DNA from 2 places in the Mesorhizobium sp. USDA 4132 genome. Region 2 is predicted to be linked to the other one. Evidence: predicted binding sites of a transcription regulator. Region 2 holds the regulator's gene; the other holds the start of a gene.
The links. The regulator LexA, encoded in region 2, represses DNA repair genes until DNA is damaged. The targets are predictions, from matches to a motif close to TGTTCNNNNTGTGTTCNG.
Positions count from the first base shown of each region.

Region 1: a site for LexA is predicted at 4,904-4,921, ahead of ACZ9IU_RS02305 (YifB family Mg chelatase-like AAA ATPase). Genes of this name have one in related genera too.

Region 1 covers NZ_JBWCCP010000001.1:445,691-453,333, forward strand. Annotated here, with positions in the region: gene ugpB (sn-glycerol-3-phosphate ABC transporter substrate-binding protein UgpB) at 1-259, shown strand, start outside; gene ugpA (sn-glycerol-3-phosphate ABC transporter permease UgpA) at 337-1,221, shown strand; gene ugpE (sn-glycerol-3-phosphate ABC transporter permease UgpE) at 1,231-2,079, shown strand; gene ACZ9IU_RS02290 (sn-glycerol-3-phosphate import ATP-binding protein UgpC) at 2,081-3,181, shown strand; gene ACZ9IU_RS02295 (cupin domain-containing protein) at 3,291-3,794, shown strand; gene gshB (glutathione synthase) at 3,869-4,819, shown strand; gene ACZ9IU_RS02305 (YifB family Mg chelatase-like AAA ATPase) at 5,015-6,550, shown strand; gene cysK (cysteine synthase A) at 6,817-7,643, opposite strand, start outside.
Region 2 covers NZ_JBWCCP010000001.1:1,952,631-1,960,273, forward strand. Annotated here, with positions in the region: gene gltA (citrate synthase) at 1-292, opposite strand, end outside; gene ACZ9IU_RS10205 (ComEC/Rec2 family competence protein) at 581-3,088, shown strand; gene lexA (transcriptional repressor LexA) at 3,069-3,788, opposite strand; gene ACZ9IU_RS10215 (VOC family protein) at 3,989-4,858, shown strand; gene kdsA (3-deoxy-8-phosphooctulonate synthase) at 4,862-5,710, shown strand; gene eno (phosphopyruvate hydratase) at 5,821-7,095, shown strand; gene ACZ9IU_RS10230 (FtsB family cell division protein) at 7,259-7,576, shown strand.

The sequences.
Region 1 (7,643 bases), 1.5 Mb from region 2:
TTACGAACTCGGCCAGAAGCAGGGCTATTACGAAAAGAATCCCGGCTCCGACATCGCCATCAAGCAGATCACTCGCGGTACTCCCTCGGAAAATTCGAAGGGCGTGCGGTTCGGCAACTTTACCCAGGTCCGCACCATCATCGACGAGGAATTCCAGGCACTTCTCGCCAACAAGAAGGACGCCAAGCAGTCGCTCGACAGCGCAGTGCAGCGCGGCAATGCGCTTCTGCGTGAATTCGAGGCGGCCAACTCGAACTGATCGTTCCGATCTCCGCAGGGAGGACCGGCTACCGCCGGCCCTCCCTTGCTCGCTTATTACGTTGTGGTGAGGGAACGGTGGATACCAAAAGAACAACCTTCAATAACCGCCTGCTGCCCTATTTGCTGCTCGCGCCCCAGCTCGCTATCACGCTCGTCTTCTTCATCTGGCCTGCCGCGCAGGCAGTGAAGTCTTCATTCGAGCGGGAAGATCCCTTTGGTTTCTCTACCGTTTTCGTCGGATTGACCCATTATCGGCAGCTGATCGAGGACCCGAACTATCTGGATGCTCTCTGGCGCACCGGCGTATTCGCGGTGTCCGTTACCATCCTTTCGATGATGCTCGGCCTTGCATTCGCGGCCGCGGTCAACCGCGTGACGCGATCCGCCAGAATCTATACCACCCTGCTGGTTTGGCCTTATGCCGTCGCCCCTGTCGTGGCGGGTGTCCTGTGGTGGTTTCTCTTCAATACATCCACCGGTCTGCTGCCCTTTTTCCTTGAGCGCGTCGGCATTCGCTGGGACCATGATCTCAACGGCACGCATGCGATGATCCTGATCATCATCGCGGCAGCCTGGAAGCAGATCTCCTACAACTTCCTTTTCTTCCTGGCTGGATTGCAGTCGGTGCCGCAGTCGCTGATCGAGGCCGCCGCGATCGATGGGTCAGGCCCGGTGAGGCGCTTCTTCACTATCTCTCTGCCGCTTCTGTCGCCGACGACGTTTTTCCTATTCATCATCAACGTCAACTACACGATGTTCGACACCTTCCCGATCGTGGATGCCACGACCGGCGGCGGGCCCGCGCAGGCGACGACGACGCTTGTCTACAAGGTCTATCAGGACGGTTATGTCGGTCTGAACATCGGTTCGTCCTCGGCGCAGTCGGTGTTGCTAATGTTGATCGTGATGCTGCTGACCTTTGTTCAGTTCCGCTTCGTCGAACGCCGCGTCCAGTATTGAGGAACGATCATGGTTGAAAACCGCCCCTTCCTGACTTTCCTCACCCACGCATTCCTGATCCTGGGATTTCTGGTGGTCGCGCTGCCGGTCTATGTCGCGATCATGGCGTCAACCCATGACGTCTCGACGCTGATGAGCGGGCCGGTCCCGCTTCTGCCGGGCTCGCATTTCATCGAGAACTATTCGACCATTCTGACGAGCGCCGCGGCCGCTCACGGCCTGCCCAATTATTCGCACATGGCGCTGAACTCTCTGATCATGGCGTTGACGATCACGGTCGGAAAAATTGCCATCTCGATCCTTTCCGCCTTTGCGATCGTCTATTTCCGGTTTCCTTTCCGGCTACTGGCGTTCTGGATCATCTTCGTCACCCTGATGCTGCCGGTCGAGGTGCGCATCATGCCGACATACAAGATCGTTGCCGACCTCGGCATGTTGAATTCCTGGGCCGGTCTGACCGTCCCGTTGATCGCATCGGCCACGGCGACCTTCCTGTTCCGCCAGTTCTTCATGACAGTCCCGGACGAACTTTTGGAAGCGGCCCGTGTGGACGGAGCCGGCCCTATGAAGTTCTTCCGGGACATCCTCCTGCCGCTCTCGCGTACCAATATCGGCGCGTTATGCGTCATCCTCTTCATCTATGGCTGGGTTCAGTACCTCTGGCCGCTCCTGGTGACCACCGACCCCGGTTATTACACGCTGATGATGGGGATGAAGCGCATGGTCACGGCGCAGGACGGCGTCATCGAGTGGCAACTCGTCATGGCGGGGTCCGTACTCGCCATGCTTCCCCCCATCCTCGTCGTGGTTTTCATGCAGCGGTTGTTCATCCGCGGGCTTACTGAAACGGAGAAATAACATGGCTGGCATTCACATTTCAGAGGTTTCAAAGGTTTATACCGGCGGCGTAAAGGCGGTAAGCTCCGTCTCCATCGACATAGCCGATGGCGAGTTCATCGTCCTTGTCGGTCCGTCTGGCTGCGGAAAGTCCACGCTGTTGCGCATGGTCGCGGGGCTGGAAGCCATTTCCGCGGGCGAAGTGAAAATCGCCGGCCGGGTCGTCAACGAGGTCGAGCCGGCCGAGCGCGATATCGCCATGGTGTTCCAGAATTACGCGCTCTATCCGCATATGACGGTGTATAACAACCTGGCCTACGGTCTGAAGAACCGCGGTACGCCGAAGGCTGAGATCGACGCGCGTGTCGCTGAAGCGGCCCGCATGCTGGAGATCACCCAGTATCTGGAGCGCAAGCCGCGCGCGCTTTCCGGCGGCCAGCGCCAGCGTGTAGCCATGGGCCGCGCCATCGTGCGCAAGCCGGCAGCCTTCTTGTTCGACGAGCCGCTCTCCAACCTCGATGCGAAACTGCGCGTTTCCATGCGTGGCGAAATCAAGCGCCTGCAGCGCCGCCTAGGCACCACGTCGATCTACGTCACCCACGACCAGCTCGAAGCCATGACGCTCGCCGACCGCCTCGTCGTTCTGAACGGGGGAGAGATCGAGCAGATCGGTGCGCCGCTGGAAGTTTACCACGCACCCGCCTCTACCTTTGTGGCAAGCTTTATCGGTTCGCCGGCCATGAACCTCGTCAGGGGGGAGTTGCATGGCGACAAGCTGGCGATCGGCCCGGCGATGATCAGCCTCAACGGTTTCGCGCCGACTTCGGGCGCCGTTACCGTCGGCGTCCGCGCCGAGGATCTGCGCATCGCGCGCGACGACGAAGAGGCCCTGCCTTTCCGCCTCGAATATACCGAGGAACTGGGCGCCCAGCGACTGATCCACGGCACCGTCGGCGATCAGCAGATCACTGCCGCCGTTTCGCCGGAGATTGCGCTCTCTGCGGAAATGCGCATCGCCGTCGATGCCAAGCGCCTGCACTTCTTCTCGCTCGATACGGGCAAGCGGCTGCCGGGCAACGTACCGGCCGAGGCAAAGCTCGCACCCGTCGAACCGGTTCTCTAAAGAGAGCGCGAAAATCAGGCCGATCGTTAAAATTGTACGATCGGCCTGAACAGCAGCCTTACTCTTTGCCGCTACATTTTCCCGGAATTGGCAACTTTTGGGGGGAAAGATGAGTTGGCACGTCCTCGCCGCGACCGCAGCGGCACTCGCATTCAGATACAGGTCCGACGCGCCGGAGAAGCCGAAGGTTAAGGCGTTCATCGGCGCCTGTCCGCATTCTCTGGAAATGAAGCCGATGCCGATCGAGCCCACCTGGGTGCTCGCCGGTGATCCGCGGGCGCGCGCCGCCTCCCACTCCACCGCAGAAGACGATTGCGCCACGACCGGCGTGTGGGAATGCACGGCCGGCGAGTTCCGCTGGTATTTCCACTGGGACGAGACGGTGGTGATCCTCGAAGGCGAGGTGCATGTGACTGCCGATGACGGCACGCAGCGCACGCTGACGGCAGGCGATGTCGGCTATTTCAAGGGCCGGACCTGGGCCACCTGGCGCATCGACAACTATCTGAAAAAGGTAGCATTCATCCGCCGGCCTTTCCCGAAGCCGATCGCTATGCTTTTCCGCCTGCGCAACATGTTGCGGGCAAAGTCGCAGGTCGGCATCTCCGCGTGATATCGGCCGATTGCAGTTGCCTTTGGGGGCTCGCCATCCTACATCAGGCGGGCCAATCCTAGGGGGCTGAAGTCATGGCGAAAATCCGCAAGGTCGCGTTTCAGATGGACCATATCTCCGGCATCAGCGTTGCCGGCGATTCCACCTTCGCCATGGCGCTCGAAGCGCAGGCGCGTGGTTTCGAACTCTTTCACTATACCCCCGACCGCCTGACGATGCGTGACGGCAAGATCTTCGCGGCCGTCGAACCGCTGCAGGTGCGCGACGTCAAGGGTGATCATTTCACGCTCGGCGACAAGGAGCGCGTCGACCTGTCGGAGATGGACGTTGTGCATCTGCGCCAGGATCCGCCCTTCGATATGGGTTATATCACCTCGACCCATCTCCTCGAGCGCATCCACCCGAAGACGCTTGTCGTCAACGACCCCGCCTGGGTGCGCAATTCGCCGGAGAAGATTTTCGTCACCGAATTTGCCGATTTGATGCCGGCAACGCTGATCAGCCGCGATCCGGGCGAAATCGCCCGCTTCCGAGAGGAGATGGGCGATATCATCCTCAAGCCGCTCTACGGCAATGGCGGCGCCGGAGTTTTCCATTCCGCCCGCGACGACCGCAATTTCACGTCGCTGCTCGAAATGTTCGGCCAGATGTATCGCGGCGAACCTTATATCGCCCAGGCCTATCTGCCGGCCGTGCGCAAGGGCGACAAGCGCATCCTTCTGGTCGACGGCGAGCCGGTCGGCGCGATCAACCGGGTTCCCGCCGAACACGACAGCCGCTCCAACATGCATGTCGGCGGCCGCGCCGAGGCGACCGAGATCACGCCGCGCGAGAAGGAAATCTGCTCCCGCATCGGACCCGCCCTGCGCGAACGCGGCTTCATCTTCGTCGGCATCGATGTCATCGGCGACTATATGACCGAGATCAACGTCACATCCCCGACGGGCATCCGCGAAGTCAAGAAGTTCGGCGGCGCCGACGTCGCAAGCCTCCTCTGGGATGCAATCGAGGCAAAACGCGGCTGATGAATGCAAGGCGTTTCGGATACGGATCGCCTTTGTTCTCGTGATACAACCGCCCGCAACCCGTTTGCAGCGGATGCGTGAAATTGTTCGGTTAATGTTCTTGTTTCATTCCTATTTCTATGCCAGATTGCAATTCCTGGCACGGAAAGCGTGTATCGCTGGCGTCCCGGACATGAAGTTAGGGGCGGGGTGGATATGGTTTCGCGCGTCAGCACAGTCGCATTCCAGGGCATAGAAGGCGTTCCGGTCGACGTGCAGGTCATGGTCGGGCCGGGCAAGATCAACATGCATATCGTCGGCCTGCCGGACAAGGCGGTAGCCGAGAGCCGCGAGCGGGTGCAGGCGGCTTTGCATGCCTCGGGCCTTGCCATGCCGCCGAAGAAGATCACCGTCAATCTGGCGCCGGCCGACCTTCCGAAAGAAGGATCGCATTTCGACCTGCCGATCGCGCTGGCGCTGATGGCGGCACTGGGCGCCGTTCCCGGAGATGCACTCACCGGTTATGTGGTGCTTGGCGAACTGAACCTCGACGGCACGCTTGCGCCCGTGGCCGGCGCACTTCCGGCGGCAATCGCCGCAAACGCCTTGGGAAAGGGCTTGATCTGCCCGGCCGACAGCGGCGCGGAAGCTGCCTGGGCAGGGGCCGAGATCGATATCATCGCGCCGCGCAGCCTGATCGCGCTCGCAAACCATTTCCGCGGCACCCAGGTCATCTCGCGTCCACAGCCGGCAATCCGCGCCTTGCCTGCCAATCTGCCCGATCTCGTCGACATCAAAGGTCAGGAAACCGCCAAACGGGCGCTGGAAGTCGCCGCCGCCGGTGGCCATAATCTTCTGATGGTCGGCCCTCCCGGCTCCGGAAAATCCATGCTGGCCGCTCGGCTGCCGTCGATCCTGCCGCCGCTTTCGGCTGCCGAACTGCTGGAAGTGTCGATGATCCATTCGATCGCCGGCCAGCTTTCCGGCGGCAAGCTTTCCGACCGCCGACCTTACCGCACGCCGCACCATTCGGCCACCATGGCAGCGCTCGTGGGTGGTGGCCTGCGCGCAAGGCCCGGGGAGGCATCGCTTGCCCATCACGGCGTGCTGTTCCTCGACGAATTCCCGGAATTCTCTCCGCAGGCGCTGGACGCGCTCCGCCAGCCGCTGGAGACCGGCGAATGCATTATCGCCCGCGCCAACCACCGGGTTTCCTATCCCGCCAGTATCCAGCTCGTCGCCGCCATGAACCCATGCCGCTGCGGCATGGCGGGCGAACCCGGCCATTCCTGCGCACGTGGACCAAAATGCATGTCGGACTACCAGGGCCGCATTTCAGGGCCGCTGATGGACAGGATCGATATCCGCATAGACGTGCCGGCCGTCTCGGCCGCCGATCTCATTCGCCCGAGGCCGGCGGAAAGCAGCGCGGATGTCGCCAGGCGCGTGGCGGCTGCGCGTGACAGACAGCGGGAGCGGTTCGAACAGGCTGGTTATCCGCGCGTGCTCACCAATGCCCGCTGCTCGACCGCGCTGATCGAGAAGATCGCCGAACCCGATCCTGGTGGTCTCCAACTGCTCAGGGATGCGGCGGAAAAGCTCAAATTCTCAGCCCGCGGATACCACCGCATTTTGAAGGTCGCCCGCACGCTCGCCGATCTGGACGGCAAGGATACCGTCGGCCGCCTCCATCTCGCCGAGGCGATTTCCTATCGCATGGCCGGCGAACGGCTGGCGACGGCCGCGGCGTGAGGCAGAAGGTTAGGGATGGGGGTTGCGAGGGCCGGGAGATGGCGATGAATTTGCTCTGCGGCCAGGGCAGTCGTCACCGATGACCAAGCTCCACTTAGGCGGACCGCCGCTTAGGCAGACGCGGATAACATACCCTTCCGTCGTCATCCTCGGGCTTGACCCGAGGATTCATCCGCCTGGCGACCCGCCCTAATGTAGTCAACCCTGGTGGGCTTGGCCGTGGATCCTCGGGTCAAGCCCGAGGATGACGACCTGAAGAAGTGCAGCTAACCACCCAATCCTTCAAACAGCGCCGTCGACAGATAACGCTCGGCGAAGGATGGAATGATGACGACGATGGTCTTGCCGGCGTTTTCTTCGCGGCTGCCGACTTCGATGGCGGCCTGCAGCGCCGCACCGGAGGAGATGCCGACCGGCACGCCTTCGAGCCTGGCGACCAGGCGGGCCATCTCCATCGCCTCACCGCTGTTGACGGTGATGATCTCGTCATAGATGTGCGTGTCCAGGATCTTCGGAGCGAAACCTGCACCGATGCCCTGGATCTTGTGCGGCCCGGGCTGTCCGCCGGAGAGGACCGGCGATTCTTCCGGTTCGACGGCAATGATCTTGAGTGCCGGGTTGCGCTCCTTCAGCACCTGGCCGGCACCGGTGATCGTGCCGCCGGTGCCGATGCCGGACACGAAGATGTCGATCTTGCCGTCGGTATCGTTCCAGATTTCTTCGGCCGTCGTCTTGCGATGAATTTCGGGGTTGGCCGGATTTTCGAACTGTTGCGGGATGACTGCATCCGGAAGCGAAGCGGCGAGTTCTTCCGCCTTGGCGATCGCACCCTTCATGCCTTTCGGGCCTTCGGTCAGCACCAGTTCGGCGCCGAGCAGGGCGAGCATCTTGCGGCGCTCGATCGACATGGTTTCCGGCATGGTGAGGATCAGCTTGTAGCCTTTGGCGGCTGCGGCGAAGGCGAGCGCGATGCCGGTATTGCCGGACGTGGGCTCAACCAGCGTCGTCCTGCCAGGCGCGATCTTGCCCTCGGCCTCCAGGCTTTCGATCATCGCCACCCCGATACGGTCCTTCACCGAAGCGATCGGGTTGA
Region 2 (7,643 bases):
CGGTCGGCAGTTCCCCGTAAAGCAGCAGGTAGCAGGTTTCCAGGAAGTCGCCGTGCTCGGCGAGCTGTTCGATCGGATAACCGCGATGCAGCAGGATGCCGGCGTCGCCATCGATATAGGTGATCTTGGATTCGCAAGACGCCGTCGAGGTGAAGCCGGGGTCGTAGGTGAAGGTGCCGGTGTGCTTGTAGAGAGCGCCGATATCGACCACATCGGGACCTATGGTCCCCGACTTGACCGGCAGATCGACTTGTCTGTCACCGATTACCAGATTTGCGCTTGTTTCCGTCATGCTGATCCTCCAACCTTTTGGCGGCATGGCGCCCTAAAAGCGCCACAAGAATTAAGCGTCCACCAGTTTAGCTATATGATCCTAAAGCTGATGCCAAGCTGTCGTGACGGCATTTTGTGCAGCGCGAAAAATTATTGAGCAACAGCTTTTGCTTGGATGTCCAACTTCCTGTTGCATGCCCTTTCGGCGGCTCGGAATTCCCGATATTTAACCGCCAGTTGACGACCGAAGAATAAGCGCGCAGGTTGTATTGCCGCATGTCTGGCGGTGGGGCGGACAGAGCGTTTCATGCCGGAGGAAAATGCATTTCCGACGCATGCCAAGGCAGGGAAACTGATATCCCGGCCGCCGGACCCCCGCATAAACACAAGCGCTCCCGACTCGGGCAAGCTCCGAAATCTGGCCGAGCTTTTCCCCGCGATCGAGCGCCGCCCGCCGGTCCATACGCTGGACGAGGGCTTTCGCCGCTCCGCGAGCCGGCGCCTCGATCGGTTGCTACGCCGTCTCCCGGTCATGCTGGAAGAGGAGACGGTCTATGGCCATGGCTTCCTTTTCCTGCCGGTCGTCGTCGGGGCAGGGGCCGTCTGCTGGTTCGCACTGCCCCATAACCCTGCGTTCTGGCCGTTTTTCCTCGTTTTTTGCGTATGTACGATCTTCGTCATCGTCTCGCGCCACCGCTCCGGCACGATCCATCTCTTGCCGCTCGGTGTCGCGCTCTTTCTGGGCGGCATGATGCTGGCACAGTTCGAGACGTGGCGGCGGTCCACCGTCGTTCTCGATACGCCGGTGACAACCGAACTTGCCGGCGTGGTCGAGCGCAGGGAGATCGATGCCCAGGGCCGTTGGCGCTATGTCGTCCTTATCGACCGGACATCCAATCCGGAAGTCAGGCGCCCGCCGGAGCGTGTATCGCTGCTTGCAAGGTCTCGACATGAGCCCGCCCAGATCGGCGAGACGATCAGCGGCCGCGCGCGCCTTTCACCACCCTCCGGACCTGCACTGCCTGGCCTCAACGACTTTGCCTTCTCCTCCTATTTCGACGGCATCGGCGCGGTCGGATTTTTCTATGGAGCGCCGAAAAAACAGGCTGCCGGTCCGTCGACCCGGAGCTGGATTGCCGACATCGAAAGCCGGCTTTTCGATCTCCGCAGCGCAATCGCCACCCGTATCCGCGAGACCGTGCCGGGAGATTCCGGCGCCTTTGCCGCGGCAATCGTGACGGACGAACGCCGGGCGATCTCCAAGGGAACGACCGAAGCTTTACGGCTTTCGGGATTAGCCCATATCGTCGCCATTTCCGGACTGAACATGGCGCTCGCCGCCGGTATCTTCTTCGTCGGCGTGCGGACCGTGCTCGCGGTCTTTATGGGCTTCGGCCACGCCTATCCGGTGAAGAAGATCGCCGCACTCGGCGCTCTGATAATGGTCACCGCCTATTACCTGATCTCCGGTTTCGGCGTTTCGGCCGAGCGGGCCTACATCATGATGGCAATCATGCTGGTTGCCGTCCTCTTCGACCGACCGTCGATCAGCCTGCACAATGTGGCGCTGTCCGCGCTCGTCATCATCGCCATGTCGCCCTCGGAAATGCTCGGGCCGAGCTTCCAGATGTCGTTTGCCGCCACCGTTGCCCTGGTCGCCGGTTACGCGCTCTGGAAACAGAGGGCCGAGGGCCGCGATCCTCAGCCTCTGCCGTTCCGTCACCGCATGGTGATGCCGATCCTGGCATCGTGGAATTTCGCAGCCGGCGTCTTCGTCACCTCGCTGATCGGCGGCGTTTCGACCGCGATGTTTTCGGTCGAGCATTTTCATCGCATCGCCACCTATGGCCTCGCCGCAAACCTCGCAGCCATGCCGATCATCTCCTTCGTGGTGATGCCGGCCGGTCTGGTCGGCATGCTGCTGATGCCCTTCGGCCTCGACGCTCCCTTCATGAAGCTCATGGGCCTTGGCCTGGAAGCGGTGATCGCCATTGCCGGGCACGTGGCTGCCTGGGGTGGCGATGTCGGGATAGGCCGCCAGCATCCATGGTTCCTGACGGTCTCAACGGCAGGCTTCCTGCTGCTGACCCTGCTCAGGACGAAGCTAAGGCTGATCGGTCCGCCGCTGATGGTGACCGCTCTGCTGCTTTCCTGGCATGAGCGATCGACGCCTCTGGCGGATATATTGGTCTCGGAAGACGGGACAATGGTGGCGCTCGTAAACGGGGAACGGGTTTCCACCAACCGCACCCGCCCGCCTGATTTCATCTACGACCAGTGGAAGAGGGCGCTTCTGCTCGGCGACCCGACCAAACCGGACATGTCGCCGGCCAGGGACAAGCCGCCCGACCGCAAACCAGCAGGCGCAAAAAACGATAAGCGCCGCGAGTTGACCTCGGCGGAACTCGAAACAGTGAGGTTGCGAATAAGCCAGGTGACTTCCGACCGCTTCACCTGCGAGCCTAAGGCCTGGTGCGCCGCAAGCACGGGCAATGCCATCATCGTGGCCGTAGAAGACGGCCGTTATGCTGGCGCTGCCTGCGACGCCGCCGATCTTGTCATCGCCCCGCGGGCACGCTTCGACCGATGCCGGTCCGGCGGACTGATGATCAATGGCACGACGCTCAGAAAGACCGGCGCGCTGGAGATTTCGCTGAACGACACGGGCGACATGCGACGCTGGCAGGTCCGTGCCGCAATGGCGGCCGAGGACCGGCCCTGGACTAGGCACCGCCACTACGATTGGCGAAGCCAGAGTTTCGACAACGCGTTGCCGGAACCGCTCCGGCAGCTGATCAGTGATAACGGCGGATGAGGCCGACGAGCTTGCCCTGGATCTTCACCCGGTCAGGCCCGAAAATGCGGGTCTCGTAGGCGGGGTTGGCGGCTTCGAGCGCGATCGAGGCGCCGCGGCGGCGAAAACGCTTCAGCGTCGCTTCCTCATCGTCCACCAGCGCCACGATGATGTCGCCGGGATTGGCCGTCGTGCCGTTGCGAATGATCACGGTGTCGCCATCGAGAATGCCTGCCTCGATCATCGAATCGCCCTTGACCTCCAGCGCGTAATGCTCGCCGGAGCCGAGCATCTCGGCCGGCACGGAGATGTCGTGCGTGTTGTTCTGGATCGCCGAGATCGGCACGCCGGCGGCGATGCGGCCCATGACGGGAACGGTCGTGGCGTTCGACGAGCCATCGTTGGCCGCGAGTTTCTGAGGTGCTGCGGCCGGCTGCGGTTTGCCGAGGCTGCCCTCGATGACGCTGGGCGAAAAACCGCGCCGCGGCTGAATGCTCGGCGAATAGGCTTCCGGGAGCTTGATGACTTCCAGCGCGCGGGCCCGGTTCGGCAGGCGGCGGATGAAGCCGCGCTCCTCGAGCGCCGTGATCAGACGATGGATTCCGGACTTGGACGCAAGGTCGAGCGCGTCCTTCATTTCGTCGAATGACGGCGGGATACCGGATTCTTTCATGCGTTCGTGAATGAACAGAAGCAATTCCTGTTGTTTGCGCGTGAGCATCTTTTGGCACCCTCAGAGTCGGAAACAAATCCAGAACGGACACTATATGTTCCATATGTGTTCCGCAAGTCCCTAAATTTCTGTGAAGTATGATGATTTTTTCTTCATAGATGCGTGCCAGATATCTGGTGTCACACCACTTGCGCGGCGCCAGCCCGCTGCCAAAGTAGCTTTGCGATTCCAATTCAGGGGGCCCTCGCGTGAACGCAAGACCGATCGATCATCTCGTGCTGCCGGTGGCGGGACTTACCGCTGCGCGTTCCCGGCTCACGGAGCTCGGTTTTACAGTTGCGCCGGATGCTTTTCATCCTTTCGGCACCGCCAATGCTTGCGTATTCTTCTCGGATGGGACCTACCTGGAGCCGCTGGCTCTTACCAACCGACGCCATGCGGGTGTCGCGGCAAAGCGCGGCAACGTTTTCACCGCCCGCGATCTCGCCTTCCGCAAGACGTCCAACCGGCAGGGCTTTTCCGCTCTCGTTGTCGCGACCCGCGATGCGATGGCCGATCATGCGCGTTTCAAGATGCGCGGCGTTTCGGCAGGCGACGTGCTGGAATTTTCCCGCGGCATGATCCTGGCCGACGGTTCCGAGACGCAGGCGAGCTTCCGGCTGGCATTCGCCGGCGATGACCGCGCGCCCGAGTTCTTCCTGTTTTCCTGCCAGCGCATCAACCCGCTGCCTGCCGACCGCGAGCTGGAGCGGCATGCCAATACCGTTATCGGCCTGAGCGAAATCATCCTGTCGGCCCCGACACCTGCCGATTTCGCTCCGCTGGTCGAACAGGTGCTGCTGACCAAGGCCGCGCCGGAGGCTGCACCGCTCCAGCTTGCCGCGGCCAATGCCCGCATCCGGATCCTGCAGGATCGGGAGCTCGAGGCGGAATTTGCGCTTCAGCCGACCCCGGGCGCCGAAGGACTGCGCGGCCGGGCGGTCATCTTCAAAACCGCCGATCTTGCCGTGACAGAGATCACCCTTGCTGCTAATGACGTCGCATTCGTCCGCCGGGAGGGCCGTGTTCTCGTCTCGGCGGCGCCCGGCCAGGGTGTTTTGTTCGGCTTCGAGGAATAGATCATGGAAGTTACCGCAAACTCCAGCGTCTCCGTCGGCGAAGGAGGCGGCAAGGTGGTTTTCGCGCAGAACGCAAAACTGTCGCTGATCGCCGGTCCCTGCCAGATGGAAAGCCGCGACCACGCCTTCATGATGGCAGGCGCGTTGAAGGAACTCTGCAGCAAGCTCGGCATCGGCCTCGTCTACAAGTCCTCCTACGACAAGGCCAACCGCACGTCGATTTCCGGCAAGCGCGGCATCGGGCTCGAAGAGTCGATGGAAATCTTCGCTGACCTGAAGCAGGAGTTCGGCTTTCCGGTTCTGACCGACATTCATACGGAAGAACAATGCGCTGTCGTCGCAAAGACGGTGGACATCCTGCAGATCCCGGCTTTCCTGTCACGCCAGACGGACTTGCTTGTCGCCGCTGCCAAGACCGGCCGCGTCGTCAACGTCAAGAAGGGTCAGTTCCTGGCACCCTGGGACATGAAGAACGTGCTCGGCAAAATCACCGCGAGCGGCAATCCCAACGTATTGCTGTGCGAACGCGGCGCCTCCTTCGGCTACAATACACTCGTTTCCGACATGCGTTCATTGCCGATCATGGCGTCCATGGGGGCTCCGGTGATCTTCGACGCGACGCATTCTGTGCAGCAGCCTGGCGGGCAGGGAGGCTCTACCGGAGGAGACCGCAGCATGGTGCCGGTCCTTGCACGGGCAGCGGTTGCCGTCGGCATTGCGGGCCTGTTCATCGAAACTCACGAGGATCCGGACAATGCTCCCTCGGACGGCCCGAACATGGTGCATCTGAAGGACATGCCGCAGCTCCTCGAAAAGCTGCTTGCCCTCGACGCCGTCGCCAAGGCGGCTTGAGCGCGTCCACAAAAAGCGCGCAAACTGCTTCGATTGTAATTTTCGTGTCATTGATTATGAGACATTTTCAGTGACCTCGTGACGTCAAGTCCAAACCCAGGGAGAGACCCTTGACCGCCATCACCGATATCATCGCCCGCGAAATTCTCGACAGCCGCGGCAATCCGACCGTCGAGGTGGATGTCTATCTGGAAGACGGTTCGATGGGCCGTGCGGCCGTTCCGTCGGGCGCCTCCACCGGCGCTCATGAAGCCGTCGAACTGCGCGACGGCGGCAAGCGCTACCACGGCAAGGGCGTCGAAAAGGCGGTCGAAGCCGTCAACACCGAGATCTTCGATGCGATCGGCGGTTTCGATGCCGAGAGCCAGATCCATATCGACAAGACGATGATCGCGCTCGACGGCACGCCGAACAAGTCCCGCCTCGGCGCCAATGCCATCCTCGGCGTCTCGCTCGCCGTTGCAAAAGCTGCCGCCGAAACATCCGGCCTGCCGCTCTACCGTTATGTCGGCGGCCCGAACGCGCATGTCCTGCCGGTTCCGATGATGAACATCATCAACGGCGGCGCTCATGCCGACAACCCGATCGACTTCCAGGAATTCATGATCATGCCGGTCGGCGCTGACACGCTGAAGGACGCCGTGCGCATGGGCTCGGAGATCTTCCACGTCCTGCGGAAGGAACTGGCGGCCCAGGGTCACAACACCAATGTCGGCGACGAAGGTGGTTTCGCACCGGGCCTGAAGAGCGCGCCGGAAGCCCTCGATTTCATCATGAAGTCGGTCGAGAAGGCCGGCTATACCCCAGGCGACGACGTCTGCCTGGCGCTCGACTGCGCCTCGACCGAATTCTTCAAGAACGGCAAATATGAAATGGAAGGCGAGGGCCGCACGCTCGAGCCGGAAGCCATGGCCGATTACCTCGCCGAGCTTGCAGCAAAATACCCAATCATTTCGATCGAAGACGGCATGGCCGAAGACGATTGGGCCGGCTGGAAGTACCTGACCGACAAGATCGGCGCCAAGTGCCAGCTCGTCGGCGACGATCTGTTCGTCACCAACTCGTCGCGCCTGCGCGATGGCATCAGGCAGGGCGTCGCCAATTCGATCCTGGTCAAGGTCAATCAGATCGGCTCGCTGTCGGAAACGCTCGATGCCGTCGAGACTGCCCACAAGGCGGCCTACACCGCCGTCATGTCGCACCGCTCGGGCGAAACCGAAGACTCGACGATCGCCGATCTCGCCGTCGCCACCAATTGCGGACAGATCAAGACCGGCTCGCTGTCGCGCTCCGACCGGCTTGCCAAGTACAACCAGCTTATCCGCATCGAGGAAATGCTCGGTCCGCAGGCCGTTTATGCCGGCCGCAGCGTCCTGAAGGCCTGACAGCCTCCCAGGTTCGACATTTTCATGGAAGCCCGCGCCGAAAGACGCGGGCTTTTTTCGGACTCGATTCTGGTCAACGATTGCTTAAGCAAGTTCTGCGAATTTGAAGCTCTGTTTCGGATCGATTTGAGATCCCGTAAGCGTGGCAAGGCGTTAGAGCGGTATGTGGACAAAGCATCATAAGAAAAGAAAATTCGGCCGTTTTGTTCTTCCCGCCATCACAGTCGCGTTTCTTTGCTACTTCGGCTATCATTCCATCCATGGCGATCTCGGGCTGATCGCCACGGAGGAATTCGAACGTCAGCGGCAGGCGCGTGCAGGCGAGCTCGCAAAGTTGACCGCTCGGCGCGAGACGCTGGAGCGGCAGGTTCAGCTGATGAGCGATGGTTCGCTCGACAAGGATATGCTTGACGAGATCGCCCGTTATCAGCTGAACGTCTCGCGCGGCGACGAAATCGTCATCTTCAACAACTACTTCTAAATTAACCGAAATCCAGTTAATTTCATATTTCTGTAACCTTTTCATAGTGTTGCACGGAATGTGAGCC